DNA from 4 places in the Pseudomonas sp. LBUM1661 genome. Region 2 is predicted to be linked to each of the others. Evidence: predicted binding sites of a transcription regulator. Region 2 holds the regulator's gene; each other region holds the start of a gene.
What was found. The regulator sigma-54, encoded in region 2, starts transcription at its own class of promoters, with help from an activator protein. The targets are predictions, from matches to a motif close to ANTGGCATNNANNTTGCTNT.
Positions count from the first base shown of each region.

Region 1: a site for sigma-54 is predicted at 5,827-5,846, ahead of ACA057_RS07815 (flagellar basal body rod protein FlgF). Genes of this name have one in related genera too.
Region 3: a site for sigma-54 is predicted at 3,374-3,393, ahead of ACA057_RS09150 (circularly permuted type 2 ATP-grasp protein). Genes of this name have one in related genera too.
Region 4: a site for sigma-54 is predicted at 5,820-5,839, ahead of ACA057_RS26840 (pilin). Genes of this name have one in related genera too.

Region 1 covers NZ_CP166794.1:1,715,761-1,723,335, forward strand. Annotated here, with positions in the region: gene ACA057_RS07780 (MFS transporter) at 1-512, opposite strand, end outside; gene ACA057_RS07785 (hypothetical protein) at 597-800, opposite strand; gene ACA057_RS07790 (hypothetical protein) at 878-1,009, opposite strand; gene ACA057_RS07795 (amino acid aminotransferase) at 1,282-2,475, opposite strand; gene ACA057_RS07800 (4a-hydroxytetrahydrobiopterin dehydratase) at 2,475-2,831, opposite strand; gene phhA (phenylalanine 4-monooxygenase) at 2,936-3,727, opposite strand; gene ACA057_RS07810 (sigma-54-dependent transcriptional regulator) at 4,097-5,662, shown strand; gene ACA057_RS07815 (flagellar basal body rod protein FlgF) at 5,901-6,641, shown strand; gene flgG (flagellar basal-body rod protein FlgG) at 6,687-7,472, shown strand; gene flgH (flagellar basal body L-ring protein FlgH) at 7,524-7,575, shown strand, end outside.
Region 2 covers NZ_CP166794.1:974,164-981,738, reverse strand. Annotated here, with positions in the region: gene lptC (LPS export ABC transporter periplasmic protein LptC) at 1-75, shown strand, start outside; gene lptA (lipopolysaccharide transport periplasmic protein LptA) at 62-610, shown strand; gene lptB (LPS export ABC transporter ATP-binding protein) at 610-1,335, shown strand; gene ACA057_RS04390 (RNA polymerase factor sigma-54) at 1,609-3,102, shown strand; gene hpf (ribosome hibernation-promoting factor, HPF/YfiA family) at 3,177-3,485, shown strand; gene ptsN (PTS IIA-like nitrogen regulatory protein PtsN) at 3,498-3,962, shown strand; gene rapZ (RNase adapter RapZ) at 3,965-4,822, shown strand; gene ACA057_RS04370 (HPr family phosphocarrier protein) at 4,838-5,113, shown strand; gene ACA057_RS04365 (ZIP family metal transporter) at 5,138-6,031, opposite strand; gene ACA057_RS04360 (superoxide dismutase) at 6,060-6,671, opposite strand; gene ACA057_RS04355 (DUF2753 family protein) at 6,673-7,101, opposite strand; gene ACA057_RS04350 (class II fumarate hydratase) at 7,129-7,575, opposite strand, start outside.
Region 3 covers NZ_CP166794.1:1,972,963-1,980,537, reverse strand. Annotated here, with positions in the region: gene ACA057_RS09160 (transglutaminase family protein) at 163-972, opposite strand; gene ACA057_RS09155 (alpha-E domain-containing protein) at 969-1,919, opposite strand; gene ACA057_RS09150 (circularly permuted type 2 ATP-grasp protein) at 1,932-3,341, opposite strand; gene ACA057_RS09145 (ribonuclease E inhibitor RraB) at 3,722-4,063, opposite strand; gene ACA057_RS09140 (hypothetical protein) at 4,277-4,510, opposite strand; gene ACA057_RS09135 (PLDc N-terminal domain-containing protein) at 4,741-4,932, opposite strand; gene ACA057_RS09130 (hypothetical protein) at 5,003-5,533, opposite strand; gene ACA057_RS09125 (ankyrin repeat domain-containing protein) at 5,627-6,139, opposite strand; gene ACA057_RS09120 (long-chain-acyl-CoA synthetase) at 6,237-7,575, opposite strand, start outside.
Region 4 covers NZ_CP166794.1:5,848,610-5,856,184, forward strand. Annotated here, with positions in the region: gene ACA057_RS26820 (class I SAM-dependent rRNA methyltransferase) at 63-1,079, shown strand; gene ACA057_RS26825 (DUF748 domain-containing protein) at 1,173-4,124, shown strand; gene ACA057_RS26830 (DUF2845 domain-containing protein) at 4,124-4,420, shown strand; gene ACA057_RS26835 (BON domain-containing protein) at 4,688-5,044, opposite strand; gene ACA057_RS26840 (pilin) at 5,360-5,773, opposite strand; gene pilB (type IV-A pilus assembly ATPase PilB) at 5,999-7,575, shown strand, end outside.

The DNA.
Region 1 (7,575 bases), 740 kb from region 2:
TGACTGACCAGCAGCACGCCCAGCGGCGCGCCGATGGCCAGTGCGCCATAACTGGCGATACCATTCCAGGAGATGACTTTGGCGGTATTCGCCGCGCCGACCCGGCCGATGCCCCAACCGATCGAACCCGAACCCACCAGGCTTTCCGCGCTGCCGAGCACCAGGCGGCCGATCAACAGGCTGATCAGGCTCAAGGTCGGCAGGCTTTGGGTCCAGGCCGAGATCAGCATGAACACACCGCTCAAACCGCAGCCGGCGAGGCCGTACATCACCGCCAGTTTGCTGCCCTTGTTGTCGATGATCTTCCCGGCATAAGGGCGGCTGAGCAGGGTGGCCAGGTATTGCACGCTGATGACCAACCCGGCGATGACGGCGCCGAAACCGAGGTCGCTGTGGACATAGCCCGGCAACACGGCCAGGGGAATGCCGATATTCAGGTAGCCGATGAAGGTGAACAGGACGATGGAAACGACTTGCAGCGTGACCGCCAGGGGGCGCTGGTTTTCAGACATGGGTAAAAGGTCCACGGGAAAGCAGGATAGATAGGCTGCTTATGATAGCGGCGCGAGCGGCCAGCGGTCGTGGAAAAAGTAAAACTATTTGCCGGGCGGCGGTGACTCAGGTTTGGCGGGGGCAACCAGTTGCGTCGTGACCAGGGCGGCCAAGGCGTTTTCTTCGCTGCCGAAACGGGCGAGCAGGGCGGCTTGTTTCTCGGGGGAAAGACGATTCCAGATCTCGATCATCTTCTCGGCGGTGCCGATCAGGACGCTGGCTTGGGTCTCGCTGAAATCATCGGTCATGGTGTGCAGCTCAAGGGTTCAGGCGGTGTGGAAAGCGCATGTTAGCGCTTTCCACACGGTCTGGCATTGCAGGTGTTTCAGTCTTCGCTGTCGGCCTGGCGGCGTTCAGTGGCTTCTTTTGGCTCGGGCTGTTGGGCACCGGCTTGTTGCGTGGTCGTCTGCTCAGTTTCGTGCAGGCTTGGGAAGGGGAGATTAGGGATCTCGTGCATTTCGCGCTCCTCGCAAAGTCTGTTGATAGATCTGGTAGATCCGCGCTTTTAAAAAGCTTGGGGAGGATACATCAGTAGAAATGACAAATAGACTTTTATATCTATTTGTTGCGACGGATGGGGTTGTATAGACACATCTGTATCAATTGCACAAAAACAATGTGGGAGCGGGCTTGCTCGCGAAGGCGGTATGACAGTCAATGTTGATGTCGACTGACACTCCGCCTTCGCGAGCAAGCCCGCTCCCACATGAGGGTTATGGTGTTTGAGGGTTATTTGCAGACTTCGGCGATTGCCTCGGCCAGCAGGTCCAGGCGCGTTGCATCAATCCCGGCCACGTTCGCCCGGCCAGTGCCGACCATGTAAACGCTGTGGTGATCACGCAGCTGTTTGACCTGATCCGGCGTCAAACCGGTGTAGGAAAACATCCCGCGTTGCACGCCCATGTGCGCAAACCGCTCGCGCAAACCGTGAGGCTCAAGTGCTTCCAGCAGACCGCTACGCAATTGAGCAATACGCAAACGCATGGCTTCCACTTCGTCGGCCCAGAGGCTTTTCAGTTCTGGGTCGCCGAGAATGGTCGCGACCACCGCAGCACCATGATCCGGTGGCGTCGACCACAGGTTGCGGGCGATGTTGGCCAGTTGGCTGCGGACATCGATCAGCTTGTCAGCGGTTTTCGCACAGACAATCAGCGCGCCAGTGCGGTCGCGGTACAGGCCGAAGTTCTTCGAGCAGGAACTGGTGATCAGCACTTCCGGCAACTCGGCGGCGAATAACCGGGTCGACCAGGCGTCTTGTTCCAGGCCGTCGCCGAAACCCTGATAAGCGAAGTCGATCAGCGGCACCAGATCACGGCTGCGCACCACATCCAGCACCCGGCGCCAGTCGTCATGGGACAGATCGAAACCGGTCGGGTTGTGGCAGCAGGCGTGCAGCAACACCACGTCGCCCTTCGGCGCTTCTTTAAGCACCGCGATCATCGCTTCTACATCGAGGCGGTTATCGCTGTCGACATACGGGTAATGACTGACCTTGACCCCGGCCTTGGCGAAGATGGTTTCGTGAATCGGCCAGGTCGGATTGCTCAGCCACACACCTCGGCCCGGCAGGCACTGAGCGATGAAGTCAGCACTCAAGCGCAGCGCACCGGTGCCGCCCGGTGTCTGGGTGGCGCCAGCACGTTGTTCGGCGATCAGCGCGGAATCGGCGCCGAGCACTAGCTCATTAATCGCTTGGCCGAATGCCGGTTCGCCGTGGCCGCCAATGTAGGTCTTGGTGGACTGACGATCCACCAGCCGCTGCTCGGCGAGCTTCACGGACTGCAGAATCGGTGTCAGGCCCTGGGCATCTTTATAGACACCCACGCCAAGGTCGAATTTGCGCGGGTTGGGGTCCTGCGCATAGGCCTCCATCAGGCCGAGGATCGGGTCGCCGGGTACTCGACCTATGGCGTCGAAATGCATTATTTGCGGCCCTCGGCATCTTTGGCGACTTCGTCAGTGCGCGCAGCCATGATGAAGTCGTTGCGGTGCAGGCCCTTGATGGAGTGGCTCCACCAGGTCACGGTGACACTGCCCCACTCGGTCAGCAGGCCCGGGTGGTGACCTTCGGCCTCGGAGATTTCGCCAACAGCGTTGGTGAACGCTAACGCGTGCTTGAAGTTTTTGAACAGGAAGACTTTTTCCAGTTGCATGACGCTGTCGCGCACTTCGATGTTCCAGTCCGGGATCTGCTTGATCAGTACCGGCAGTTCTTCGTCGCTGACTTGTGGAGCATCGGCGCGGCAGGCTTCGCAGTGGGCTTGGTTCAATGTGGACATGATGGGTTCCTGAAATCGAATAAATGGAAATCGGCCGTCAATGTCACCACGCTAAAGCAAATCGTGGCTTGCTGACAGACTCACTTGATCGTAAAAGTCGCGGATCACGCCGCTTTGGGTTTTGGCGGAAATTTCGGTGCGTGCAGACCCAGCTGCATGCCTTGCTTGACCATGCCCATGATGTCTTCATGCGCCAGGTCGAACAGGCGCTTGAGGTTCGGCAGGACAAAGTACAGCGGCTGCAGAATGTCGATGCGGTACGGCGTGCGCATGCATTCCAACGGATCGAAGGTCTGATGCTCAGGTTCGTCCGACAGGCAATAAACAGTTTCTTTCGGTGAGGACAGAATGCCGCCGCCGTAGATGCGCTGGCCTTGCGGGGTATCGACCAGGCCGAACTCGATGGTCATCCAGTACAGGCGCGCCAGGTACACGCGTTCTTCCTTGGAAGCCTGTAGGCCAAGTTTGCCGTAGGTGTGGGTGAATTCAGCGAACCAGGGGTTGGTCAGCAGCGGACAGTGGCCAAAGATCTCGTGGAAAATGTCCGGTTCTTGCAGGTAATCCAGCTCTTCACGGGTACGAATAAACGTCGCCACCGGGAACTGCTTGTTGGCCAGCAATTCGAAAAAGGTCTGGAAGGGGATCAGCGCCGGCACTCGGGCAACCTGCCACCCGGTGGTTTCACCGAGGACCTTGTTGATCTCACCGAGTTGCGGAATGCGGTCGTGGGGCAGACCGAGTTTTTCGATACCGTCCAGGTACTCCTGGCACGCACGCCCTTCGATCACTTTCAGTTGGCGAGTGATCAGCGTATTCCACACCGCGTGTTCTTCAGCGGGGTAGTCGATAAAACCTTGCGCATCGGGCTCGCGAGCCACGTATTGCGTCTGCTTCATGCTGCTCTCCTGCTAAGGGATTTCGTTCTTGTTATGTCCTGCTATGGACTTAGAAATACCCCAAGGATTGCGAGGTTGCAGTAGGTGGTTCGCGTCATGCGTAGGAAAATTCGCCGATATTCGTAAAGTTTTCGTTACGGTTTGACGGTTGTCGCGCAGGTATTGAGATTTACGGGTTTGAAAAGCCCTCCACCTGTCACATAATCTTGACGATTATCTAAGCGCCAAATCAGAAAAGTCGGGCGCTAACCCTGTGGGAGCCAGCCTGCTGGCGATAGCGATGTGTCATTCGACATCAACATCGCCGATGCGACGCCATCGCCAGCAGGCTGGCTCCCACGGGTTAATCATCGTTTATCAGGTGTTTATATGCGTATCAAAGTCCATTGCCAGAACCGCATCGGCATCCTGCGCGACATTCTCAACCTGCTGGTGGAGTACGGGATCAACGTCGCTCGCGGCGAGGTCGGCGGTGAACATGGCAATGCCATCTACCTGCATTGCCCCAACCTGATCAACATCCAGTTCCAGGCGTTGCGACCGAAATTCGAGGCGATTGCCGGGGTCTTCGGCGTCAAGCGTGTAGGGCTGATGCCCAGCGAGCGTCGGCACATGGAGCTTAATGCGTTGCTCGGCGCCCTGGAATTCCCGGTGCTGTCGATCGACATGGGCGGCTCGATCGTCGCGGCCAACCGCGCAGCGGCGCAATTGCTCGGGGTGCGGGTGGACGAGGTGCCGGGGATTCCGTTGTCGCGCTACGCCGAGGATTTCGATTTGCCGGAACTGGTGCGCGCCAACAAGTCGCGGATCAACGGCTTGCGCGTCAAGGTAAAGGGCGACGTGTTCCTCGCTGACATCGCGCCGCTGCAATCGGAGCATGACGACAGCGAAGCCATGGCCGGCGCTGTCCTCACGTTGCACCGCGCCGACCGGGTGGGCGAGCGCATCTATAACGTGCGCAAGCAGGAGCTGCGTGGGTTCGACAGCATCTTCCAAAGCTCGAAAGTGATGGCGGCGGTGGTGCGCGAGGCACGGCGCATGGCGCCGCTGGATGCGCCGCTATTAATAGAAGGGGAAACCGGCACCGGTAAAGAGTTGCTGGCGCGAGCCTGCCATCTGGCGAGCCCTCGGGGGCAGTCACCGTTGATGGCGCTCAATTGCGCCGGACTGCCGGAATCGATGGCCGAGACCGAGTTGTTCGGCTACGGCCCCGGTGCCTTCGAAGGAGCGCGGGCTGAAGGCAAGCTTGGGCTGCTGGAACTGACGGCGGGCGGTACGCTGTTTCTCGACGGTGTCGGGGAAATGAGCCCGCGCTTGCAGGTGAAATTGCTGCGCTTCCTGCAGGACGGTTGCTTCCGGCGTGTGGGCAGTGATGAAGAGGTTTATCTGGATGTGCGCGTGATCTGCGCGACACAGGTTGACCTGTCCGAACTGTGCGCGCGCGGTGAATTTCGCCAGGATTTGTATCACCGCTTGAACGTGCTTTCGCTGCACATCCCGCCGCTGCGCGAATGCCTCGATGGTTTGACGCCGCTGGTGGAGCACTTCCTCGATCAGGCCAGTCGACAGATCGGTTGCCCGCTGCCGAAACTGGCCCCGGCCGCCATGGAACGGCTCAGTCATTACCATTGGCCGGGCAATGTGCGGCAGTTGGAGAACGTGTTGTTCCAGGCGGTTTCGCTGTGCGAGGGCGGGACGGTCAAGGCTGAACATATTCGCTTGCCGGACTACGGCGTGCGTCAGCCGCTTGGCGATTTTTCCCTCGAAGGCGGGTTGGATGCGATCGTCGGGCGCTTCGAGAAAGCGGTGCTGGAGCGCTTGTATTCCGAACATCCAAGCAGCCGGCAACTGGGCAAGCGGTTGGGGGTTTCGCACACGACCATTGCCAACAAACTGCGTGAGTACGAGGTCGGCAAAGACCCTGGCAGCGCATAGCCCTTGTAGCAACTGCTACAGGGGCGGGGTTGAGCTGCAATACCTCGATCTATTGCCGCGAAGCGGCATAACACCGCCGGTTTTTCGTCTTCGACACAATCCCAGATTCCCCTCTACACCCCCTCAAGTCCTTTGTTTGCCGGGCCCAACGTCGCCAGAAAAAAGTTGGTCTGCAAATTGCTTATGGCTGATCAGTACAGCAGTGGGCGGCAAACGTCCGGCATGCAGAGGAAAGAGTGTGGACAAGTACCTTTATGTGGCAATGACCGGCGCCAGCCAGAATGCACTGGCGCAGAAGGCTCATGCGAACAACCTGGCGAACATTTCCACCAACGGCTTCCAGAAAGACCTGGAGCAGGCGCGGTCGATGCCGGTGTTCGGCGACAGCTTTCCGGCGCGTGCGTTTGCCCTGTCCGAGCGTCCGGCCACCGATTTTTCCCCGGGCGCCCTGGTAGAAACCGGTCGCGACCTCGATGTCGCGGTGCAAGGCAATGGCTGGATTGCTGTGCAGAACCCTGACGGCGGCGAAAGCTACGTGCGCACCGGCAGCCTGAACGTTGACGCTCTCGGCGTATTGCGGGCCGGCAATGGTATGCCGGTGATGGGCAACGGCGGGCCGATCGCCGTGCCGCCCGAGCAGCAAATCGAAATAGGCGAGGACGGCACCATCAGCATTCGTGCGATGGGCGAAGGCCCGCGCGTGATGGCCGAAGTCGACCGCATCAAACTGGTCGACCCTGATTTCAAGAACATGACCAAAGGCCTGGACGGTTCGATTCACACCAAGGACGGCAAGCCGGCGCAAGCCGATGCCAACGTCAAGCTGGTGTCCGGGTTCCTCGAGTCGAGCAACGTCAATGCCGTGGAAGAGATGACGTCGGTGCTGGCCCTGGCCAAGCAATTCGAGCTGCACATCAAAATGATGAACACCGCCAAAGAAGACGACCAGGCCATGGCTCGGGTCTTGCAGATCAGCTAATTATCAGAACGTCGCGCCGTAAAACAGGCGCACGAGGAGAATCGAATGCTTCCGGCTCTATGGGTTGCCAAAACAGGTCTGTCCGCCCAGGACACCAACCTGACGACCATTTCCAACAACCTGGCCAACGTGTCGACCACGGGCTTCAAACGTGACCGCGCCGAGTTCCAGGATTTGCTCTACCAGATCAAACGCCAGCCGGGCGCCCAGTCGACCCAGGACAGCGAACTGCCGTCGGGCCTGCAATTGGGTACCGGTGTGCGCATCGTCGGCACCCAGAAAAACTTCACCGCCGGCAGTCTGCAAACCACCGAACAGCCTCTGGACATGGCCATCGACGGTCGCGGTTTCTTCCAGATCCTGCAGCCGGACGGCACCACGTCCTACACCCGTGACGGTACGTTCCACCTGGACTCCAACGGCCAGATCGTCAACGCCAGCGGCTTCGCCCTGGAACCGGCGATTGTCATCCCGAACGATGCCCAGACCTTCACGGTCGGTCGCGACGGCACCGTGTCCATCACCGTGACCGGCAACCCGGCCTCACAAGTGATCGGCAACCTGCAAACCGCCGACTTCATCAACCCGGCCGGCCTGCAAGCGGTGGGCAACAACCTGTTCCTGGAAACCGCTGCCAGCGGTGCGCCGCAAGTCGGCACGCCGGGCCTCGCCGGTTTCGGCACCACGCTGCAGAACACCCTGGAAACCTCCAACGTCAGCACCGTTGAGGAGATGGTCAACATGATCACCACTCAGCGCGCTTACGAGATGAACTCCAAGGTGATCTCCACCGCCGACCAGATGCTCTCGTTCGTCACGCAGAATCTGTAATCAGTCTATGAGGCGGCCATGAGGCCGCCTGCAACACCGTGAGGTAGGGTCATGAATCGCTTTGTTTCTGTTCTGGCATTGAGTGGGATCACCGTGCTCGCGG
Region 2 (7,575 bases):
GGCATGAAAGCGTACTTGAAAGAAAGCAGGATACACCTGCTATCGAACGTAAGAGGACAGTATGAGGCTCGTTAAAACCCTCCCTATTTTGCTCAGTCTGGGCGCAGCACTGGGAAGCGTGAGCGCCTGGGCTCTGCCGAACGATCAAGAGCAGCCAATCCGCATTCAGGCCGACGATGCCCAACTGGACGACAAGAATGGCGTTGCCACCTATAAAGGCGACGTGATCATTACCCAGGGCTCGATGAAAGTCACCGGCAACACCGTGACGATCACCCGCACCCCGACCGGCGACATCGACGTCGTGACCTCGGTCGGCAACCTCGCCTATTTCGAGCAGCTGCAAACTGCGGGCGACACCAAGCCTGTGCAGGGTTACGGGGTGACTATCCAGTACCACGCCTCGCAAAACCGCGTCGTCCTGATCGATCGCGCCAAAGTCATCGACAAGGACAACAACGTCACCCAAGGCGAGAAAATCGTCTATGACACCGTTAAAAAGCTTGCGAGCGCCGGTCGCGCTACAGGCAACAAGGTCACCGAGTCGCGTCCGCGCATCGACATGGTGATTCAGCCGAAGAAGAAAACCGACGAGCAAAAGGCCCAGTAATGGCAACTCTGAAAGCTCAGCACTTGGCCAAGAGCTACAAGAGCCGCCAGGTCGTGCGTGACGTCAGCCTGTCTATCGACAGCGGTCAGATCGTCGGCCTGCTTGGCCCGAACGGCGCCGGCAAAACCACCTGTTTTTATATGATTGTCGGCCTGGTACAGGCCGATCAGGGTCGCGTGCTGATCGACGATCTGGACGTCAGCCACCAGCCGATGCACGGTCGTGCGAAGGCCGGTATCGGCTATCTTCCGCAAGAAGCGTCGATCTTCCGCAAACTCTCGGTAGCCGATAACATCATGGCCATCCTCGAGACCCGCAAGGAACTCGACAAGGCCGGTCGTCGCAAGGAGCTGGAAAGCCTGCTGCAGGAATTCCACATCAGCCACATCCGCGACAACCTTGGCATGAGCCTGTCCGGTGGTGAACGCCGCCGTGTGGAAATCGCCCGCGCTCTGGCCACCAACCCGAAATTCATCCTCCTCGACGAACCCTTCGCCGGTGTGGACCCGATTTCGGTGGGCGACATCAAGCAGATCATCCACCACCTCAAGGCCAAGGGCATTGGCGTGCTGATCACCGACCACAACGTCCGTGAAACCCTGGATATCTGCGAAACCGCCTACATCGTCAACGATGGCCAACTGATCGCCGAAGGTGACTCTGCCACCATCCTGGCCAACGAACTGGTCAAGGAAGTGTACCTGGGCCATGAGTTCCGCCTGTAAACGCCGGGGTGCGTGGCCAGTCGACCGAGCGCTTGTCTCGATAAAAAATCAACTTTTTTTTATTGTTACGGCGCTCTAGGCAAACGCGACGCTTCAAAGATTTTCCGAAGCCAGTCGGTTCAATGTGTCAATAAAACTTTGCAGCTTTTTATTGTTACGGCGCTCTAGGCAAACGCTGCAGTTTCGGGCATATAATTTGCTTATGTTTGGCGCTCCGGCGCTCTGTAGTGGATGGCGCATGTGCGCCGGCGAATAAGGTGTTAAGCCCCTGCCATGAAACCATCGCTAGTCTTGAGAATGGGCCAGCAGCTGACGATGACACCGCAGCTGCAACAGGCCATCCGCCTGCTCCAATTGTCGACCCTGGACCTGCAACAGGAAATCCAGGAGGCCCTGGAGTCCAATCCGATGCTCGAACGCCAGGAAGAAGGCGACGACTTCGATAACGCCGACCCGTTGGCCGACAAAGCCGAACAACTACCCAACGCCGATGTTTCGGAACCCTCTTACCAGGAAACCGCCCCGACGGTGGATAACCTCGAGGAAGGTGACTGGAACGAGCGCATTCCCAACGAACTGCCGGTCGATACCGCGTGGGAAGACGTCTACCAGACCAGCGCCAGCAGCCTGCCGAGCAACGATGACGACGAGTGGGATTTCACCACCCGCACGTCGGCCGGCGAAAGCCTGCAAAGCCACCTGCTGTGGCAACTGAACCTGGCACCGATGTCCGACACCGATCGCCTGATCGCCGTGACCCTGATCGACTGCATCAACAATCAGGGCTACCTGGACGAAACCCTCGAGGAAATCCTCGAAGCCTTCGATCCGGAACTGGACATCGAACTGGACGAGATTGAAGCCGTCCTGCACCGCATCCAGCAATTCGAACCTGCCGGCATCGGCGCCCGCAACCTGGGTGAATGCCTGCTGCTGCAATTACGCCAGTTGCCCGCCAAGACCCCATGGCTGACCGAGGCCAAGCGTCTGGTCTCCGATTACATTGACCTGCTCGGCAGCCGCGACTACAGCCAATTGATGCGGCGCATGAAGCTCAAGGAAGATGAACTGCGCCAGGTGATTGAGCTGGTGCAGAGCCTCAACCCGCGCCCCGGCTCGCAAATCGAGTCCAGTGAAGCCGAATACGTGGTGCCCGACGTGATCGTGCGCAAGGACAACGAGCGCTGGCTGGTAGAGCTCAATCAGGAGTCGGTGCCACGCCTTCGGGTCAACGCGCAGTACGCCGGGTTTGTGCGCCGCGCCGACACCAGCGCCGACAACACCTTCATGCGCAACCAGCTGCAAGAGGCCCGCTGGTTCATCAAAAGCCTGCAAAGCCGCAACGAAACCCTGATGAAAGTGGCCACCCAGATCGTCGAGCATCAGCGCGGCTTCCTGGAATACGGCGACGAAGCCATGAAACCGCTGGTGCTGCATGACATCGCCGAAGCGGTCGGCATGCACGAGTCGACGATTTCCCGGGTCACCACGCAAAAATTCATGCATACCCCTCGCGGTATTTATGAACTGAAATACTTTTTCTCCAGCCACGTCAGCACCTCCGAGGGCGGCGAATGCTCGTCCACGGCGATTCGCGCGATCATCAAAAAACTGGTTGCTGCGGAAAATCAGAAAAAGCCGTTGAGTGACAGCAAGATCGCTGGTTTACTGGAGGCACAAGGCATTCAGGTGGCTCGCCGCACCGTCGCCAAGTACCGCGAGTCCTTAGGAATCGCGCCTTCGAGCGAACGCAAGCGGTTGATGTAGAGCCACGCCACAGCGTTCCAGTGGCAGGCATTTCTGCCTGCCGCTTTATGCACTGGCAACGAAGGAGAAGCTGTATGCAAGTCAACATCAGTGGACACCAACTGGAAGTGACCGAACCTCTTCGCACCTACATCGGCGAAAAACTCGAACGATTGGAACGGCATTTCGACAAGATCACCAACGTCCAAGTGACGATGACGGTCGAAAAGCTCAAGCAGAAAATCGAAGCCACGCTGCATATTCCCGGCAATGAAGTGGTCGCTAACGCGGAACATACCGATATGTACGCAGCGATCGACGCATTGACCGACAAGCTGGATAAACAACTCAAAAAGCATAAGGAAAAGACCCAGAGCCTCCTCCAGGGTGCGACCGGTCGTTAACACTCCCAACTCATGATCCGACTTGAAAGCATCCTGACCCCCGGCCGTTCCCTCGTGAACGTGCCGGGCGGCAGTAAAAAGAAAGCCCTCGAGCAAATTGCCAACCTAATCCATCGCGAAGTGCCGGATCTGGCCATGCAGGATGTCTTCGAGAGTCTGGTCGCCCGTGAAAAACTCGGTTCTACCGGTTTTGGTAACGGCATCGCCATCCCCCACTGCCGCCTGAAGGGTTGCTCCGCACCCATCAGCGCCTTGATGCACCTCGACGCCCCTATTGATTTCGACGCCATCGACGGCGCCCCGGTTGACCTGCTGTTCGTTCTGCTGGTGCCGGAAGCCGCCACCGATGCGCACCTGGAGCTATTGCGCCAGATCGCCAGCATGCTCGATCGCAAGGAAGTGCGCGAAAAACTGCGCAGCGCCCCGAGCAATGAAGCCTTGTATCAGGTTGTCCTGGACGAGCAAAACGGTCAGTAATCATGCGTTTGATCATCGTCAGTGGCCGTTCCGGCTCAGGTAAAAGTACCGCGCTCGATGTCCTTGAGGACAACGGCTACTACTGCATCGACAACTTGCCCGCCGGCTTGCTGCCGGAGCTGGCCGAACGCGCGTTGATTCACACCGAACTGGCACAACCGCTGGTTGCCGTGTCGATTGACGCACGCAACTTGCCAAGTCACCTGTCGCGCTTTCCGGAACTGCTCGAAGAAGTCCGCAGCCGGCATATCCAGTGCGATGTCCTGTACCTGGATGCCGACGAAGAAACCCTGCTCAAACGCTTTTCGGAAACCCGTCGTCGCCACCCGCTGAGCAGCGCCAATCGCTCGCTGGCCGAGGCGATCAACGATGAAACCAGCCTGCTCGGCCCGATTGCCGACCTCGCGGATCTCAAAGTCAACACCACCAACCTGAACCTTTACCAGCTGCGCGACACCATCAAACTGCGCCTGTTGAACCAGCCGGAACCCGGTACTGCGTTCCTGGTGGAGTCTTTCGGTTTCAAGCGTGGCATGCCGGTGGACGCCGACCTGGTGTTCGACGTGCGCTGCCTGCCGAACCCGTACTGGAAGCCAGAACTGCGCGCGCAATCCGGGCTCGACCAACCGGTGGCCGAATACCTGGCCGCACAGCCGGACGTGGAAGAGATGTTCCAGGACATCTCCACGTACCTGCTCAAGTGGCTGCCCCGCTTTGCCGCCAGTAATCGTGCTTATGTCACCATTGCCATTGGCTGCACCGGCGGGCATCACCGCTCCGTCTACCTGACCGAACGTCTCGGCCAGACCCTGCAAAAAACCCTGAAGAACGTCCAGGTCCGCCACCGCGACCTCAGCTAAAGGATTCACATCGCGATGCCTGCTCTGGAAATCGAAATCATCAACAAACTGGGCCTGCACGCCCGTGCTTCCGCCAAATTCGTCGGTGTCGCCGGTGAGTTCAAGGATTGCACAATCAGGGTAGGACGCACGCCGGAAACCACGGTCGACGGTAAAAGCATCATGGCCATGATGATGCTGGCGGCGGGCAAGGGCACCAAGATCCACTTGATCACCGAAGGCGAAAGGGCTGATGAGGCGCTACAGGCGCTGGTAGCGCTGATCAACGACTACTTCGGCGAAGGCGAGTAAACCTCGCCGTTACAAACGTCCGCGTTAAGCTAATGCGGTATCCATGACCATCATCAAACAAAACCCGATCAGCAGCCCAAGGCTGGCCAGTTTGTCGTGACCATTGCGGCGCGATTCGGGAATGACTTCGTGGGTCACTACCAACAGCATGGCACCGGCCGCCAGTGCCAGGCCCAAGGGCAAGAGCAGTTCGGCCAGGCTCACCAGCCATGCGCACAACAAGGCGAATACTGGCTCGACCACCCCTGACGCAGCACCGATCAGGAACGCCTTGACCCGCGACATCCCGGCCCCGGCCAGTACCAACGCGATCACCAGCCCTTCCGGCACATCCTGCAAGGCAATGCCCATGGCCAGGCTGTCGGCATCCGGCATGCCGCCACCGGCCGAGACACCAACCGCCATGCCCTCTGGAATGTTGTGGGCAATGATGGCAAACACAAACAACCAGATCCTCGGTGGTATCACCGGTCGCTCCAGCGTGCCCACCAGCATTTCCGGACTGGCCCCGGAGACCTTGCGGTCCACCAGATACAGCCCGAACGCACCGAGCATGATGCCGAAGCTGATCAGGCCGCTGGCCGCCCAAGGCGTCAGGCCCAGGCCTTCAGCGGCGGAGATACCCGGAACGATCAGCGAAAACGCGGTCGCCGCCAGCATCACCCCGGCACCGAAACCAAGCAGCGTATCGCTGACCGCCTGCGGCATGCGCCGAATCACCAACACCGGCACCGCGCCCAAGGCCGTACCCAAGGCGCAGATCGCCCCGCCTTGCAAAGCACGCAGCAGTTTCGGCTCAAGGTCCAGCCACGCCAGTCCCTGGGCAACCAATAGACTCATGCCCGCCAGCAGTAAAAGCGATCCGAACGCGTAACGAAACATTCGTCCACTTCCGATCGCCAGTGTTTCAGTGCCCATAGTCAGCCTTAGATTTTTTATGGAAGACTCAAACCAGCGCAGCCTGATAGCGCGCGGCGACTTCGGGCCAATTGATCACGTTGTAGAACGCGTTGATGTATTCCGGGCGACGGTTCTGATAACGCAGGTAATAGGCGTGCTCCCAGACGTCCAGGCCAAGGATCGGCGTATTGCCGTTCATCAGCGGGCTGTCCTGATTGCCGCTGCTTTCCACGACCAGAGTCTTTTGCGGCGTGACGCTCAACCAGGCCCAGCCACTGCCGAAGCGGGTCAGCGCGGCTTTGGTGAAAGCTTCCTTGAAGCTGTCGAGACCGCCCAATTGTTCATCGATGGCCTTGGCCAGCTCGCCTTCAGGTGTGCCGCCACCGTGCGGTGCCATCACTTCCCAGAACAGCGAATGGTTAGCGTGACCGCCGCCCTGATTGATCACCGCAGCGCGGAGCTTCTCTGGCAGTTGCTGCACAGCGGCCACCAGTTTTTCCACCGGCCATTCGGCAAATTCGGTGCCTTCGACCGCCGCGTTGAGGTTGTTGATGTAGGTCTGGTGGTGCTTGGTGTAGTGGATTTCCATGGTCTGCGCATCGATGTGCGGTTCCAGGGCATCGTAAGCGTAAGGCAAGGCAGGCAAGGTAAAAGCCATTTCAATGAACTCCATGTTGTAGGGCCGCAGGCGAGGCAGCATCGATGTGCAGCAACCGATGGGTGCGCGGGTACTCGCCGTGTTCGCTGATGAAATTCAGCAACTCGACGTAGGTTTTGCTGCTCTGGCGCAGCGCCGCTTCACGCAGTGCCGGCGCCAGTCGTGGGTCCTGCATGGTCTGCAGCAAGCGTTGATGGATGGCGCACAGGTATTCGGCGCTCTCCTCCGGTTGGTTCAGGCGCAAATGCAGGTCGGCCAGGTTGTGGTGGGAAATCACGCAAGCCGCCACCGCTTCGTCGGCATCCGCCCAGCGTTCGAACAACACCTGGGCCAGGGCCAGTGCCTGCAAGTAAGCCTCGCGGGCATCGACCAGTTCACCCAGCATGAAACAGCGATTTGCCCGTTCGATCGTGCGTTTCCAGTGCTCCATGGTGAGCCTCCAAAGCGGTTGCGGGGATTACACGCCGCCTGCGGTGAGCTTTTCCGGGTTGAGTAACTCTTCCAGTTGGCTGCGCGACAGGTCGGTGTGTTCCAGGGCGACATCGATCACCGGACGGCCTTGTTGATAGGCCTTCTTGGCAATCTCCGCGGCTTTTTGGTAACCAATGATCGGGTTGAGTGCCGTGACCAGAATCGGGTTGCGCGACAGCGCTTCCTTGAGCCTGGCTTCGTTGACCTTGAAGCTGGCAATGGCTTTTTCGCCCAGCAGATGGCTGGAGTTCGCCAGCAATTCGATGCTGCTCAGCAGGTTCTGCGCGATGATCGGCAGCATCACGTTCAGTTCGAAATTGCCCGACTGCCCGGCGATGGTGATGACCGTGTCATTACCAATCACCTGCGCGGCGACCATGGCAGTGGCTTCCGGGATCACCGGATTGACCTTGCCCGGCATGATCGAAGAACC
Region 3 (7,575 bases), 1.0 Mb from region 2:
CAGGCTCGCTCCCACATTTGATTTTTGCCAGACACCATTTCTGTGTTCGCCGGAGATCCCCTGTGGGAGCGAGCCTGCTCGCAATAGCGGTCTGTCAATCACAACAGTTCTGACTGATAGATCGCCTTCGCGAGCAGGCTCGCTCCCACAGGGGGTTCGTTGTTATTGCTGCTGGACGGAGATGACCGGCATCGGCGTCGGCGAGACAAACACCTTCGCGTGCATCTGCTCACACCCACCGCCCCGGCGCATGCCGCGTACCGGGCAGGCGTCCAGGTAATCCAGGCCCACCGCCAGTTTCAAATGCCGCTCGGGCCGCGCCAGTTCATTGGTCACATCAAAGCTGTACCAGGCGTCGTCGAGCCAGGCTTCGGCCCAAGCGTGGCTGGCCAGGTGTTCGCAGTTTTCGCTGTACAAATAGCCCGACACATAGCGCGCCGGAATCCCCAGGCTGCGGGCGCAGGCGAGGAACGCATGGGTGTGGTCCTGGCACACGCCCGATCGCCCGGCGAAAGCCTGGGCGGCGCTGGTGTCGACTTCGGTGGAGCCCGGCGTGTAGGTCATGTGCTGGTTGAGGCCATGCATCAAATCGATCAGCGCCGTGCGATCCCGGCGTTGCTTGCATTCCTTGTTAGCGAACGCGCGCAAGGCCTCATCGGCCTCGGTCAAACGGGTGAAACGCAGGAATGGCAGCGACGACTGGCTCTCGTGCTCGGCTTCGCGCAATTCATCGATGTCGACCTGGCCACGGGCGCCGATGATGATCGCCTCGTGCGGCTCGTCCATGGTCAGCACGTGCAGGATGTTGCCGAACGGATCGAGTTGCGCGCGCACCGGGCGCGGCAGGTCGAGCTGCCAGCTCAGCACGTGCTGGCGCTCGCTGTCGTGAGGGGTCAGTCGCAGGTACTGGATGCTCGCCCGCACCTGATCTTCATAGTGATAGGTGGTCTCGTGGCTAATGGAAAGTCTCATGCAGCCTCCAGGTAGGAACTGTGTATGGCGTTACCCAACTGGCGCACCAGCGGGATGAACTCGGTCAACCAGGCGTGCAGGCCTTCGTCGAGAATTTCGGTGATGCCGGTGTAGCGCAGACGCGCGTCGATCTCCGCGGCCAGGCGTTGCGCGGGGCGGCCGTTGGCGCCCGGCAGCTGGGCGAGGATCTGATCGATTTCTTCGGTGCAGGCCCGCAGAGAGCGCGGAACGTCAGCGCGCAGCAACAGCAATTCGGCTACATGCCGGGCGCCGGGCGCATCACGGTAAATTTCGGTGTAGGCCTCAAAAGACGACAACGCCCTTAATAAAGCGCTCCACTGGTAATACGCGTGGGCCGTTCCATCGCTGACCGCTTCGGCCTGATCGCCCGCCATTTCGTAGCGGGCATCGAGCAGGCGCAGCGTGTTGTCAGCCCGTTCGATAAACGTCCCCAGGCGAATGAAGCGGAACGCATCGTTGCGCATGATCGTGCCGTAGGACGCGCCACGAAACAGGTGGGAACGTTCCTTGATCCACTCGCAGAAACGGCTCATGCCGTAGCGACTCAAGCCCTGGTTGGCGATCCCGCGAATTTCCAGCCAGGTGGCGTTGATGTTTTCCCACATGTCGGCGGTAATTCGCCCACGCACCGCATGGGCGCTGGCCCGTGCGGCGCCGAGGCAGCTGTAAATGCTCGCCGGGTTGGCCGCATCGAGGGCGAAGAAATGCAGCAGCCGTTCGGCATGCAGCTCGCCGTGGCGCTCCAGGTAATCGTCGAGGGTGCCGGTAATCAGCAACGGCATGGCGAGTTCGTGCAAACCATCACCGCGGCCATCCTGTGGCATCAGCGACAGCGAATAACTGATGTCGAGCATCCGTGCGAGGTTTTCCGCCCGCTCCAGGTAACGCGACATCCAATACAAATCCGAGGCAGTTCTACTTAACATGACAGGCTTCCTTCAATCCTCGACCACCCAGGTGTCCTTGGTTCCGCCACCCTGGGAGGAATTCACCACCAGGGAGCCTTCGCGCAGGGCGACACGGGTCAAACCGCCGGGCACAACCCGGGTTTCGCGGCCAGACAATACAAACGGACGCAGGTCGATGTGGCGTGGCGCAATGCCGTTTTCGACAAAGGTCGGACAGGTCGACAAAGACAACGTCGGTTGCGCGATGTACGCATGCGGCTTGGCTTTGATCCGCGCGCGAAAGGCTTCGATTTCCGCCGCCGTCGCCGCCGGCCCCACCAGCATTCCGTAACCGCCCGAGCCCTGGGTTTCCTTGACCACGAGGTCTGGAAGGTTGGCCAGCACGTGGGAAAGTTCGGAGGGATTACGACACTGGAACGTCGGAACGTTCTTCAGGATTGGCTCTTCATCCAGGTAGAAACGGATCATGTCGGTGACGAAGGGATACACCGACTTGTCGTCCGCAACCCCGGTGCCGATGGCATTCGCCAGCACCACGTTGCCCGAGCGGTACGACGACAACAGGCCTGGAACGCCGAGCATCGAATCCGGGTTGAACGCCAGCGGGTCGAGGAACGCATCGTCGAGGCGGCGATAAATGACGTCGACGGCTTTCGGCCCGTCGGTGGTGCGCATGAATACCTTGTCGTCACGCACAAACAAATCCGCGCCTTCCACCAGCTCGACGCCCATTTCCCGAGCGAGAAAGGCATGCTCGAAAAACGCGCTGTTGAAGCGCCCCGGCGTCAGCACCACCACGCTCGGGTTGTCGATCGGGCTGGAGCTTTTCAGGGTGTCGAGCAGCAGGTTCGGGTAGTGATCGATGGGCGCGATACGCTGCGCCGCGAACAGCTCGGGAAACAGGCGCATCATCATCTTGCGGTCTTCGAGCATGTAGCTCACGCCGCTCGGTGTACGAAGATTGTCTTCGAGCACGTAGTACGTGCCGTCGCCATCGCGCACCAGGTCGACACCGGAGATGTGGGAATAGATATCCCGGTGCAGATCCAGCCCTTGCATCGCCAACTGGTATTGCTCGTTGGCCAGCACCTGCTCGGCCGGAATGATGCCGGCCTTGATGATGCGTTGCTCGTGATAGAGGTCGGCGAGGAACATGTTCAGCGCCTTGACCCGTTGGATACAGCCACGTTCGACGATTCGCCATTCGCTGGCGGGAATGCTGCGGGGAATGGTGTCGAAGGGAATCAGGCGCTCTGTCCCTTGCTCATCACCATAGAGCGTGAACGTTATCCCGGCGCGATGAAATAACAGATCGGCCTCGCGTCGCCGTTGTGCCAATAGCTCGTCAGGCGTTTCGGCCAGCCAACGGGCAAACTCCCGATAATGCGGGCGGACCTGGCCGCCGGCATCGTACATCTCATCAAAATAGGTGCGGATCATGCCGTACTCCTTGTCACCCGGACATGCAGGCCTTCGCAAGGCCCGTGCCATCGGCATAAACGCTTTGATATCAATCAGTTGGATAATCGCTGCGCACACACCGCACCAATCCTGTGCGGCAAATGCCCCAACCTGATCGCCCCCGCCTCATTGCGACGCAATGGTGTCGCCTATCACCAGCATAGCCAGAGTTGATTTCACTGCCCGGCAGACGATGCGGATAATCGCTGCATTCGCTGAAAAACGTACCGAACTTCCCTTTAGCCGCCTGCTCAGGCGGTTTTTTTTGTCTGTTTGAAATGTTGTGAATCAGAAAGCCACAAACGAAAACGGCCAACCCGAAGGTCAGCCGTTGCTGAGCGTTGTCACTGTTCATAAGGTTATGCGAGTCGCCCTCGTACCTCCTGCTTGACGCCCCATCCTTCGATGATGCCGCCCAAAGGCTCGACCACTGCCTCGAAGTCCTGCTCAAAGTCGCCGATGCCGTCGTAGGTGGCGTACATCACTTTGCTCAGTTCCAGGTACCACGCGCCGTCGTCGCGCACGCTGATTTGTGCATTCAAGGATTCACCACAGTAATGCCCTGCCGCCCTGCGCGCCCGCTCCTCGTCCGGGAAAATGGCGTAGAACTCGATGGGATGGAATCGTGAAAAGTCAAAACCGCCTTCTTTCATGCGGCGCAGCACGCTGCTGCTGATGTCTTCTTGATAGGCTGTGCTCATGAAACGTCCTCCTCAAACCGATGGATAGACTTTCCGTACTCCCGACGCGCGCAACCGAACAGTGCGCGCGATGCGGCAAGCAAATTGCCATTGGGACACAAGCATGTAGCTGACAAGACCAGACCTTAGCGATCCGTTCGCTGATCTCGATTGCAGAGTAGCCCCAAGATAGAGGCGCTGCCAAGGTCTGGTTGAGAATGCGACAGGAGATGTTCAGATTGGCGTGATGCCGAGGATTTCTATGCTGTTCTGGGTCTTGAGACTTTTAACGCTCGCATCAGCGGTTCGCCCTTCCAGATCGTTCAGATCCAGTTCGGCAGCGACAGGCAGGAGCCGGGCCTTGATGAGTTTGGCGGCGTGTTCGTTATCCGGGCACTCATCGCACTCAAAGACTTCTTCGACCGTTTCGCCGTGATCATCCACGAAAGTGATTTTCCACTTTTGCATCAGTGCCTCCTCGATCAAACCCGCAAATGGGCTTACAACTATCTGGACTTTTACCCTGACTGATCGTTCAACCGGATTACCGGTATGACTTGCAGGAGCGAGCGATGCGGTGACCCGACTTGCCCGCAAAGAACGATACCGCGATTTAACAGAAAGACCGCGTCATCGTTTTTCGCGGGCAAGTCGGGTCGCCGCATCGCTCGCTCCTACAGGGGCGGTGTGTTCGTTTGTCAGATGCGCACGTTGCCTCGTGGGCCGGCAATGGCCCAGATGATCAGGCCGAGGACTGGCAGCAACAGGATCAGCAGCACCCAGACGATTTTCATCCCGGTGTCGGCGCCACTTTTCAGGACGTTGATGATTGCCCAGATGTCCAGGGCAAGAATGATCAGGCCAATCAGGCCGTTGAACGTGGAACCCATGGTGACGCTCCCTAAGAGTGGTTTGCCCTCTTAGGATAGCCGGCCATGGCAAGGGTTCCGTTTTATTCCATCAAACGTGGATCGCCACTTTCAAGGCTTCCAGGGAAGGCGCGGCGGCGATGCCGACTTCGGCGCACAACTCGAGCACGCGCGGCACGTCGTTGCCGAAAACCAGCACCACTTGCAGTTCATCGTCGAGCAACTGGCTGAAGTTCATCAGCACGTAGCCGCCGTTTTCCTTGTTCATGCTGCTCATCTGCACCTGAATGCGATTGAGCGCGGTCAGGGCTTCGGTCTTGGCCAGTTGCTTGGGTTTGATGTTGAAATCAACACCGGGGCCGAACGAGGCGACGATCTGCGCGAACAAGTCCGTGTAGGTGTCGGCCTGGAACAACACCGTCTCGGGCAAACTGCCGACCACAACCCATTCACCCAACGGCATCGGGAAGGTGTCGTCGTAGTTGATGTCTGGATTGGCCGTCAGAAAAGCCTCTGGATCGGCGTAGGCCTGGGCCGCTTCGTCAGCGACTTTGAGGATTTCGTCGTCGCTCATGCACCCGGAGCTGATTTTGCTGATGAGTTCGATGAGTGCGGCTTTCATGAGGGGCAGATCCTGTAACGAGGGAAAATTTAGGGCGCGAAGGATACCATTACCTTGTAGGAGCGAGGCTTGCCCGCTCCTACAGAATCAGGCCTAGAGTTTCTCGAGTTGCGCGGTGGTATCGACCGCGCCCATGGTCTTGGCCGCATCCAGCGCCGAGACGCCATTGGCGTCCTTGGCTTTCGGGTCGGCGCCCTTGCTGATCAGGTAGTCGACGATTTCGACGCGGTTGAACATCGCCGCCATCATCAGCGCCGTACGGCCGTCGAACGACGAGCCTTCCACTTGCGCGCCCCCTTCGACCAACGCCTTGACCACCGCCAGGTCACCCTTGAACGCCGCGCCGGCAATCGGGCTTTGGCCGTTGTCGTTGCGGATTTCCGGGTCGGCCTTGTGTTCCAGCAAGACTTTCACGGTCTCGACATGTCCGTGGTACGCGGCCAGCATCAGCAAGGTATCGCCCTTGTGATTGCGCAGGTTCGGCGGCAGGCCCTTGGTCAGCAGCGCAGCCATCATGGCCGCATCACCCTCGCGCGCTTTGTTGAATACCTGTTCGGCAAATTCAGCGGCTTCTTCGGGGGTCATCTGGCGGCTTTGGTCTGACATGAGGGACTCCATCATTCGGTCAATCGGAAAGCCGACAGTTTCCCGAGCAGCCCCGACACTGTCACTCCTTTTTTCTCATGGACGGCCATAGCCACATTCAATAACGGTGCTTGCCGCTTTGAATGTCCGCCAGCAGCTGCTCGGTCACCTGCACATAAGTCTGGGTCCCCGGCAGCCAGGCATAGATCGGATCGTCACCGGTTTTATTCGGGTCGAAGGCTTCGTCCTTGAGGCGGGTCTTCTGGTATTTGAAGGTTCCGGTGGTCTCCATTTTTACCTTCACCCGCAGGAACAACGGCACTGCGTAGGCAGGCATTTGCTGACGGGCGAAGGCCAGCAGTTCGCTGAAATCCAGGGTCGCGAGGGATTCGGCAGGCGTGATCGCGGCCATCCCGGCGCGGCCGTTGGTGTTGTGGATTTCCACCCCGTAGGCCACGGCTTCGGAAATATTCGGATGCTGCAGGAGGATGTTCTCGACCTCGGTGGTCGAGACGTTTTCGCCCTTCCAGCGATAGGTGTCGCCCAAGCGGTCGACGAACTGCGCGTGACCAAAACCGATGTTGCGCAGCAGGTCGCCGGTGTTGAAGTAGCGATCGCCTTTCTCGAACACGTCGTGGAGCACAACCTTTTCGGTCTTCTGCGGATCGGTGTAGCCGTCCAGCGGCGCCTTGTCGTCGATTTTCGCCAGCAACAGCCCCTGCTCGCCCTTGGCGACTTTGCGCATGAAACCCTTGGCATCGCGAATCGGTGCGCCGCTGTCGTGGTCGTACGCCGCCAACGCCCATGACATCAGGGAAAAACCGACGGTGTTGTCAAAATTGAGAATGTTGGTGAAGCCGATATTGCCGTCGCTGGCGGCATACAGCTCACAGATGTGGTTAACCCCGAACCGCGTCTTGAACTCGCTCCACGCGCCGGGCCGCAGGCCGTTGCCGATCATTTTTGTCACGCTGTGTTTGCTGTCGTCAGCACTGGCCGGTTGATCGACCAGGTAGCGGCATAATTCGCCGACGTAACCGAGGGTGGTCGCGCGGTATTTGCGCACGTCGTTCCAGAACTGACTGGCGCTGAACTTGCGACGGATGGCAAACCCCGAGGCGCCGCTGATGGCCGAGCCCCAGCACACGCACAGCCCGGTGGCGTGATAAAGCGGCAAGGTGCAATAGACGACGTCCTCGGGGCGCATGTCCAGCGCGATCATGCCGAAGCTCGCGGAGCTGCGCATCCAGCGGCCGTGCTTGAAGATGCCGGCCTTGGGCAAGCCGGTGGTGCCCGAGGTGTAGATAAAGAAGCAAGGATCGTCGAAGAAAACCTGCTGGCTGCTGGCGGGATTGTCGCTGGGAGCGTCGACACTGGCAGTCATCAGGTTGATGAAACCGTCGGGCGCAATACCCGGGTAGGTGTAGGTGTCTTGATCGGCAACGAACCAGGTGCGC
Region 4 (7,575 bases), 1.9 Mb from region 2:
GGTTCTTCATCGCTCAAGCTGTTAAACTCCCGCGCCAAATTCCCTCCTGCAAGGCGCCCAGCATGTCTTCCTTGAATCAGGCGCTGCGCGCCGCCCTCGATCATCGCCAGGACCTGCTTGCCGAGCTGCATCAGCAAGGCACCGATTGTTATCGCCTGTTCCATGGCAGCCAGGAAGGCGCCGGTGGCCTGACCATTGACCGCTACGGCCCGCAACTGCTGGTGCAAAGCTTTCACCAGGCGCTGGAGCGCGATGACCTGCTGCAACTGCACGCGATCATCAATCAACACCTGGGCCTTGAAACCCTGCTGGTCTATAACGACCGCTCCCGTGGCAACTCACGTATCGACCGCGAAGACACGGTCTACCGCGCCGACGACGCCGCGCTACAAGACCTGGTCGGCCACGAATGGGGCCTCAACTACCGGGTTCGCGGCCGCCACGCAGGCCAGGATCCGCTGCTGTTTCTCGACCTGCGCAACACCCGCGGCTGGGTCAAGGAGCACAGTAAAAACAAACGTGTGCTGAACCTGTTTGCCTACACCTGTGGCGTCGGCCTGAGCGCGGCGGCCGGTGGTGCTCGCGAGGTGTGCAATCTGGATTTCGCCGAGGGCAACCTGGCGGTCGGTCGTGAAAACGGCCTGCTCAATCCGCAGTTGCCGACGATGCAGTTCATTCAGTCTGACTACTTCCCGGCCATCCGCCAGTTGGCCGGCCTGCCGATCAGCCAGCGTCGCGGGCAGAAACTGCCCAGCTACCCGCGCCTGGAACAGCGTCAGTACGACCTGGTGCTGCTGGATCCTCCGGCCTGGGCCAAGAGTGCTTTTGGCACCGTCGACCTGCTGCGCGACTATCAGAGCCTGCTGAAACCAGCACTGCTGACCACCGCCGAGAATGGCGTGCTGATCTGCTGCAACAACCTGGCAAAGGTCAGCATGGATGACTGGCGCGAGCAGGTTTTGCGTTGCGCAGAAAAAGCCGGACGTCCGGTGCGCGAGTGGACAGTGATGAAGCCGGGTGGCGATTTCCCGTCGATGGATCAGCAGCCTCCGTTGAAAACGCTAATCCTGCAGCTCTGAAAGTCGCACGCAAAATCAGATTAATCCTATAAAGCATGATCACTTCGGAACCGGAATCGCGTGCCATACTCCAACGCACTCCGATTCAGACAGATGAAGCCGCACATGCCCAAAGGATTGTTTCGCGCTATTGGCGCTTTGTTGACTGCTCTGGCCCTCTACAGCCTGCTGGGGTTTCTGATTTTGCCGGGGATCGCGTTGCGGGTGGCCAACCAACAACTGGCCAACTACGCGACGACGCCCGCGACGATCTCGCGAATCGAACTCAACCCCTTCAGCCTTGAAGTGACCCTGTGGGGCCTGATCATTGGCGAGCCTGGCAAGGAACAGGTGGGCTTCGAACGCCTGTACGCCAATCTGCAGATCGACAGCCTCTGGACCAAAGCGCTGCACCTGTCCGATATCGAAATAGACAAACCCAAGACCGAAATCCTCTTCGGCAAGGACGGCAAGCTCAACTTGCTCGGCCTGTTCAAAATTCCCGCCAGCGAACCGACCCCAGCCGACCCGAATGCCAAGCCGTTTCCGTTGCGCATCGAGCGGATCAAACTGGCGGGCGGTTCCGTGCATTTCATGGATGAACGCCCTAGCGAGCCCATCGAATTCCTCTACGACAAACTCGATTTCGAACTGAAGAACCTCAGCACCCTGCCCGAAGACAGTGCCGACATGACGCTGGTAGCCGTCGGCCCGAACGGTGGGCAGATCGACTGGAGCGGTAACTTCAGCCTGATCCCGATCGCCTCCGAAGGTAAGCTGAAAATCACCGACGGCAAGATGAAAGCCTTTTGGCCCTACGTGCGGGACGCTGTGCCACTAGTGCTCGAAGACGGCATCATCAACCTCAGTACCGACTACAAACTGAACCTGTCCAAGGAAACCGAACTGCTGCTGAGCAATGTCGCCGTCAGTGTCGCGCCCTTCGCAATCAAGGCCCCGGACGGTCGGCCGCTGGCGAAGCTCGAACGACTGGACATCAGCGACACCACGGTAGACCTGGCCAAGCAACACGTGGTGGTCGGCAAGATTCGCAGCAATAAACTGGAAACCTGGGCCGCGCTGGAAGCGGACGGACAGCTGGACTGGCAGAAACTGTTCGCCAGCCAACCGTCCAAAGCGACGGTCAAAGCCAACGCCGAACCCGTGAGCACGCCCGCCGCCGCCGACTCACCGAAACCTGAACCTGCACCACCCAGCAAGCCTTGGCAGGTGCTGCTCAAAGACGTGCAATTGCGCAACTACCAAGTGCATCTGGCCGACCGCAAGGCGCAACCCGCCGTGGCCCTGGAAGTCGGCCCGCTGAACCTGGACCTGCAAAATTTCGACAGCCTCAATGGCTCGCCCTTCAACCTCAAGCTCGACACGGGCGTGGGCAAGCAAGGCAAGCTCATGGCGGACGGCGTGGTCAACCTGGCCCCGGTCAGCGCCAAACTAAACGTGCAGACCAAGGACATCGACCTGCGGGTGGCGCAGTCCTATATCAACCCGTTTATTCGCCTCGAATTGCGCAGCGGCATGCTTGGCAGTGATCTGGCAGTCGACCTGAAAAGCACTGAACCGCTGGCATTCAGCGTCACCGGCCGCGCCCAGGTTGATCAGCTGCACACCCTCGACACCCTGAAAACCCGCGACTTCCTCAAGTGGCAGCAGTTGGTGCTCGAAGGCCTGAATTATCAGCACGGCGACAGCCTGTCGATCAACAAGGTCAACCTGTTCCAGCCCTACGTGCGCTTCATGATCAACGACGACCGCACCACCAACGTCGATGACCTGCTGATCCCGCAACCGCCCGACTCCGGTGCCAAGACCGCCGCTGCCAAACCGGCCAGCAAGGACAAACCGCTGGGCATTCACATTGGCGGGATTGCCATCAATGACGGCTCGGCGAACTTCGCCGACTTCAGCCTGACCCCGAACTTCGCCACCGCCGTTCAACAGCTCAACGGGCAGATCGGCGCCATCGACAGCCGTCAGGCGAAACCGGCCACCGTCGATATCAAAGGCAAGGTTGATCGCTATGCACCGGTGACCATCAAGGGTTCGGTCAACCCGTTCGACCCGATGGCCAGCCTCGACATCGCCACCAGTTTCAAACGTGTCGAGCTGACGACCCTGACGCCCTATTCCGGCAAGTTCGCCGGTTATCGCATCCGCAAGGGCCGGCTCAATCTCGACCTGCATTACCTGATCACCAAGGGCCAGCTCAAGGCCGAAAACAAAGTGGTGGTCGAACAGCTGCAACTGGGTGAAAAAGTCGACAGTCCGGACGCCGTAAGCCTGCCGCTGAAGCTGGCCATCGCGTTGCTCAAGGACGTCGACGGCAAGATTTCCATCGAGCTGCCGGTGACCGGTGACCTGAACAACCCGCAGTTCAGCATCATGCCGATTGTCTGGCAGACCTTGCGCAACCTGATCGTCAAAGCCGCCGCCGCGCCGTTCAAAATGATTGGCGGGCTGGTCAGTGGCGGCGGTTCGGAAGACTTGGGCACGGTGTCGTTTGCACCGGGTTCAAGCGACCTGAGCAAAGAGGCCGAGGGTTCGCTGGTCAAACTGTCCCAGGCGCTCAAGGAACGTCCGGCCCTGCGCCTGGAAATCGAAGGCACCGCTGCCGCCAGCAGTGATGGCCCGCTGATTGCCGAGCAACGCTTGGAACGGGAATACCAGTACAACTACTACAAAATGCTCCAGCGCCGTGGTGACAAGGTGCCGGCCCAGGCGTCATTACTGCAAGTGCCGGACAGCGAAAAAGGTCCGCTGCTGGAAGGCATCTACCGCATCCGCCTGAAGACCCAGCCGCCGGCTGAATGGAAGGATCTGGGCAAGGAAGAACGCACCGCGAAAATGCGTGAGGGCGTGATCAAGTTCTGGAGCTCCAGCGACGTGCTGTTACGTCAGTTGGGCCAGGAACGCGCCAGCAGCATCAAAGACTACTTGGTCGACAAGGGCCAGTTGGCCGATGACCGTGTGTACTTCATCGACGCCCAGTTGGGCGAAGCGGAAAGTGACGGTCGAGTGGTAACGCCCCTGCATCTGGACGCCGAGTGATGATCAGACGATTGCTGGTGAGCCTGGCATTGGCGCTGAGCGCCAGCCAGGCCTCGGCGGCGGATACCCTGCGCTGCGGCAGCCAGTTGGTCAGCGTTGGCGACAGGTCCAGCGAAGTGCTGCAGAAATGCGGTGAGCCGGTCAGCCGCGATCTATTGGGCTACAAGCGCAGCGCCAACCGACGGGAAGAGTTTCAGGTCGAGGAATGGACCTACGGGCCCAACGGAGGGATGTACCAGTACCTGCGGTTTGAAGGCAATCGCTTGAAGCAGATCACCAGCAAACGCGGCAACTAAACCCACCACAAACCCAAGGTGGGAGCGAGCCTGCTCGCGAAAGCGGACTTTCATCCAACAGATGTGGTGAAAGTTAATCCGTCTTCGCGAGCAGGCTCGCTCCCACAATTATTTTGTGTTGCCCACAATAGAACAGGCCCCGAACACGAATGTCCGGGGCCTGTAATGGCCACATCCTTATGGCCTTTCGCATGAACTCTCCAGCAGCAGGTGTATGACTCGGCTCACCTGCCGCGCCTTCTCCCAGTCCAGGCGAGAAGCCTTGCCTTACTCGGCTTTCAGGCCGTCAGCGGAGACCGCTTTGACGCCTTTGATTTTCTTGGTGATCGCAACAGCGGTGGCTTTCTGTGCGTCGGTCACCGCAACAGTGGACGACAGGGACACGACGCCTTTGTTGGTTTCAACTTTGATATCGGTACCAGGAATGCCTTTTTCAGTTACCAGGTCACTTTTGACTTTGGTAGTGATCCAAGTGTCGGAAGTAGCTTCCTTGGCCTGGGTAACTTCACCGGCCGCCAGTGTCATCGGGGCTTGGGTAGTTTGAGTAGTCTGTGCAAATGCGACGTTGGCCATGGTCAGGGTCAGCGCGGTAGCAGTAGCGGCAGCGATAGCGAACTTCTTCATACGAGTAACTCCTGTTTTTCTAGAAAGTCTGCTGGGTTGTCTTGTCAGCAGGGTTACTGGGTATGTTGCGAACGCTGTGCCAACTTTGAGACAGGTAATTAATCGTTATAAATCAATAAGATAACAAAACACCTAATTTTCGGAATCATGCAAATTGCATGAGTTGGAAATTATCGACATGCAAGTTGCGGGTTTTGTCTGCGGCCTAAGGCCATGAATTGTTGAGAGTTTCTTTCTTTCACTGGTTTTCTCGACTGACAGGCAAAAAAATACCCCGCTTCGCAAGAGGCGGGGTATTGGCAGAACGGATATCAATCAGGCTTTACCGGTGCAGCCTTTAGGGGCGTATTCCTGATTGACGGTTGTCGCACAGGTCCAACCTCCCGTCATCGTCCGTGAGAGCGTGATGGTTTGGTTGAGTACCTGACCCGGTGCATTAAGAATGACGCAGCCAATAGCGCCCACTCCAGTGGAAGCCGTACCCGAAGCGGTAATGGTGCAGTTACCCGTCGTCGCGGTACCACCGATCAGCGCAAGCGTCGGATCCGTGCCCTGATTGATAATGTCTTCGAATGGCACTTTCAATGCGGCGATCTCGGCCATGCTCGCCGTCACCTTGGCCCTTGCCTGGTACTTGGCATATTGCGGCAAGGCAAACGTCGCCAGAATCCCGATGATCGCCACCACGATCAGCAGCTCGATCAGGGTAAAACCTTTTTGAGTGTTCATAGACAGGCTCCATGCATGAGTCGGAATCTCATGATCTGAATTAGCCGCAGCACAGCCCATGCCAACCGCCGTATTCCCTGTTGGCGGGGCGCGACGCCAGTGCAACGCCCTTTCCTACCCCCAGTATCCGCACTATCTGACACTTTTTGTCACCTGACCGACGCTGGTTTGGTTCCTCGGCTTGACTAGGCTATAAGTCATGAACTGTCTGCGTCCGGAACCCCAATGAACGACATCGCCCTTAGCGGTCTGGCCAAGCAATTGGTCCTGGCCGAGCTGCTCACTGACAAAAGCGCGCAACAGGCGTATCAGCAAGCCCAACGTAACCGCATCTCACTGGTCAGCTACCTGGTGCAGAACAAACTGGTGAAAAGTCGCCAGGTCGCCGAGATCGCTTCGGAACACTTCGGCATGGCCCTGCTCGACCTCAACTGCCTGGACAAGGACACCCAGCCCAAGGGCCTGGTCAGCGAGAAACTGATCCGCCAGCACCACGCCCTGCCCCTCTGGCGACGCGGTAATAAGTTGTTCGTGGGGATTTCCGACCCATCCAATCACCAGGTCATCAACGACATCCAGTTCAGCACCGGGCTCACGACCGAAGCCATTCTGGTGGAGGACGACAAACTCACGGATGCCATCGAAAAGTTCTTCGACAGCCACAATTCCGGCCTCGAAGACATGGCCGACGTCGACCTCGATGGCGTCGACATCGAATCCAACGATGACCACAACCAGGACGCCATCGCCGGACAGGATGCCGACGACGCGCCCGTGGTGCGCTTCGTCCACAAAATGCTGCTCGATGCGATCAAGAGCGGCTCTTCCGACCTGCATTTCGAGCCCTACGAAAAAACCTACCGCGTGCGGATGCGCACCGACGGCATGTTGCGTGAAGTCGCCAAGCCACCGATTCAACTGGCCAACCGCATCGCCGCGCGCCTGAAAGTCATGGCCAGCCTCGACATCTCCGAGCGACGCAAACCCCAGGACGGGCGGATCAAGATGCGCCTGTCCAAGAGCAAGTCCATCGACTTCCGGGTCAACACCCTGCCGACCTTGTGGGGCGAGAAAGTGGTGATCCGGATCCTCGATCCGTCCAGCGCGCAAATGGGCATCGACGCCCTCGGCTACGAACCCGACCAGAAAGACCTGTACATGGCCGCGCTCAAGCAGCCACAGGGAATGATTCTGGTGACCGGCCCGACCGGTTCGGGCAAGACCGTGTCGCTCTACACCGGCCTGAATATTCTCAACACCGTGGACATCAACATCTCCACCGCCGAAGACCCGGTGGAGATCAACATGGAAGGCATCAACCAGGTCAACGTCAATGCCAAACAGGGACTGGGCTTTGCCCAGGCGCTGCGCTCGTTTCTGCGCCAGGACCCGGACGTGATCATGGTCGGCGAAATCCGCGACCTCGAAACCGCGGAAATCGCGATCAAGGCCGCCCAGACCGGGCACCTCGTGCTGTCGACCCTGCACACCAACAGCGCCGCGGAAACCCTGACCCGCCTGCACAACATGGGCATTCAGGGGTTCAACATTGCCACCTCGGTCAGCCTGATTATCGCCCAACGCCTGGCGCGCAAACTGTGCAGCCATTGCAAGAAACCCATCGAAATTCCCCGCGAGGCGTTGCTCAAGGAAGGCTTCCCCGAGGAACGCATCGGCTCGTTCACGATCTATGAGCCGGTCGGTTGCGAACACTGCAATGGCGGTTACAAAGGGCGAACGGGGATTTATGAAGTGGTGAAGAACACACCGGAGCTGCAACGGCTGATCATGGCCGAAGGCAA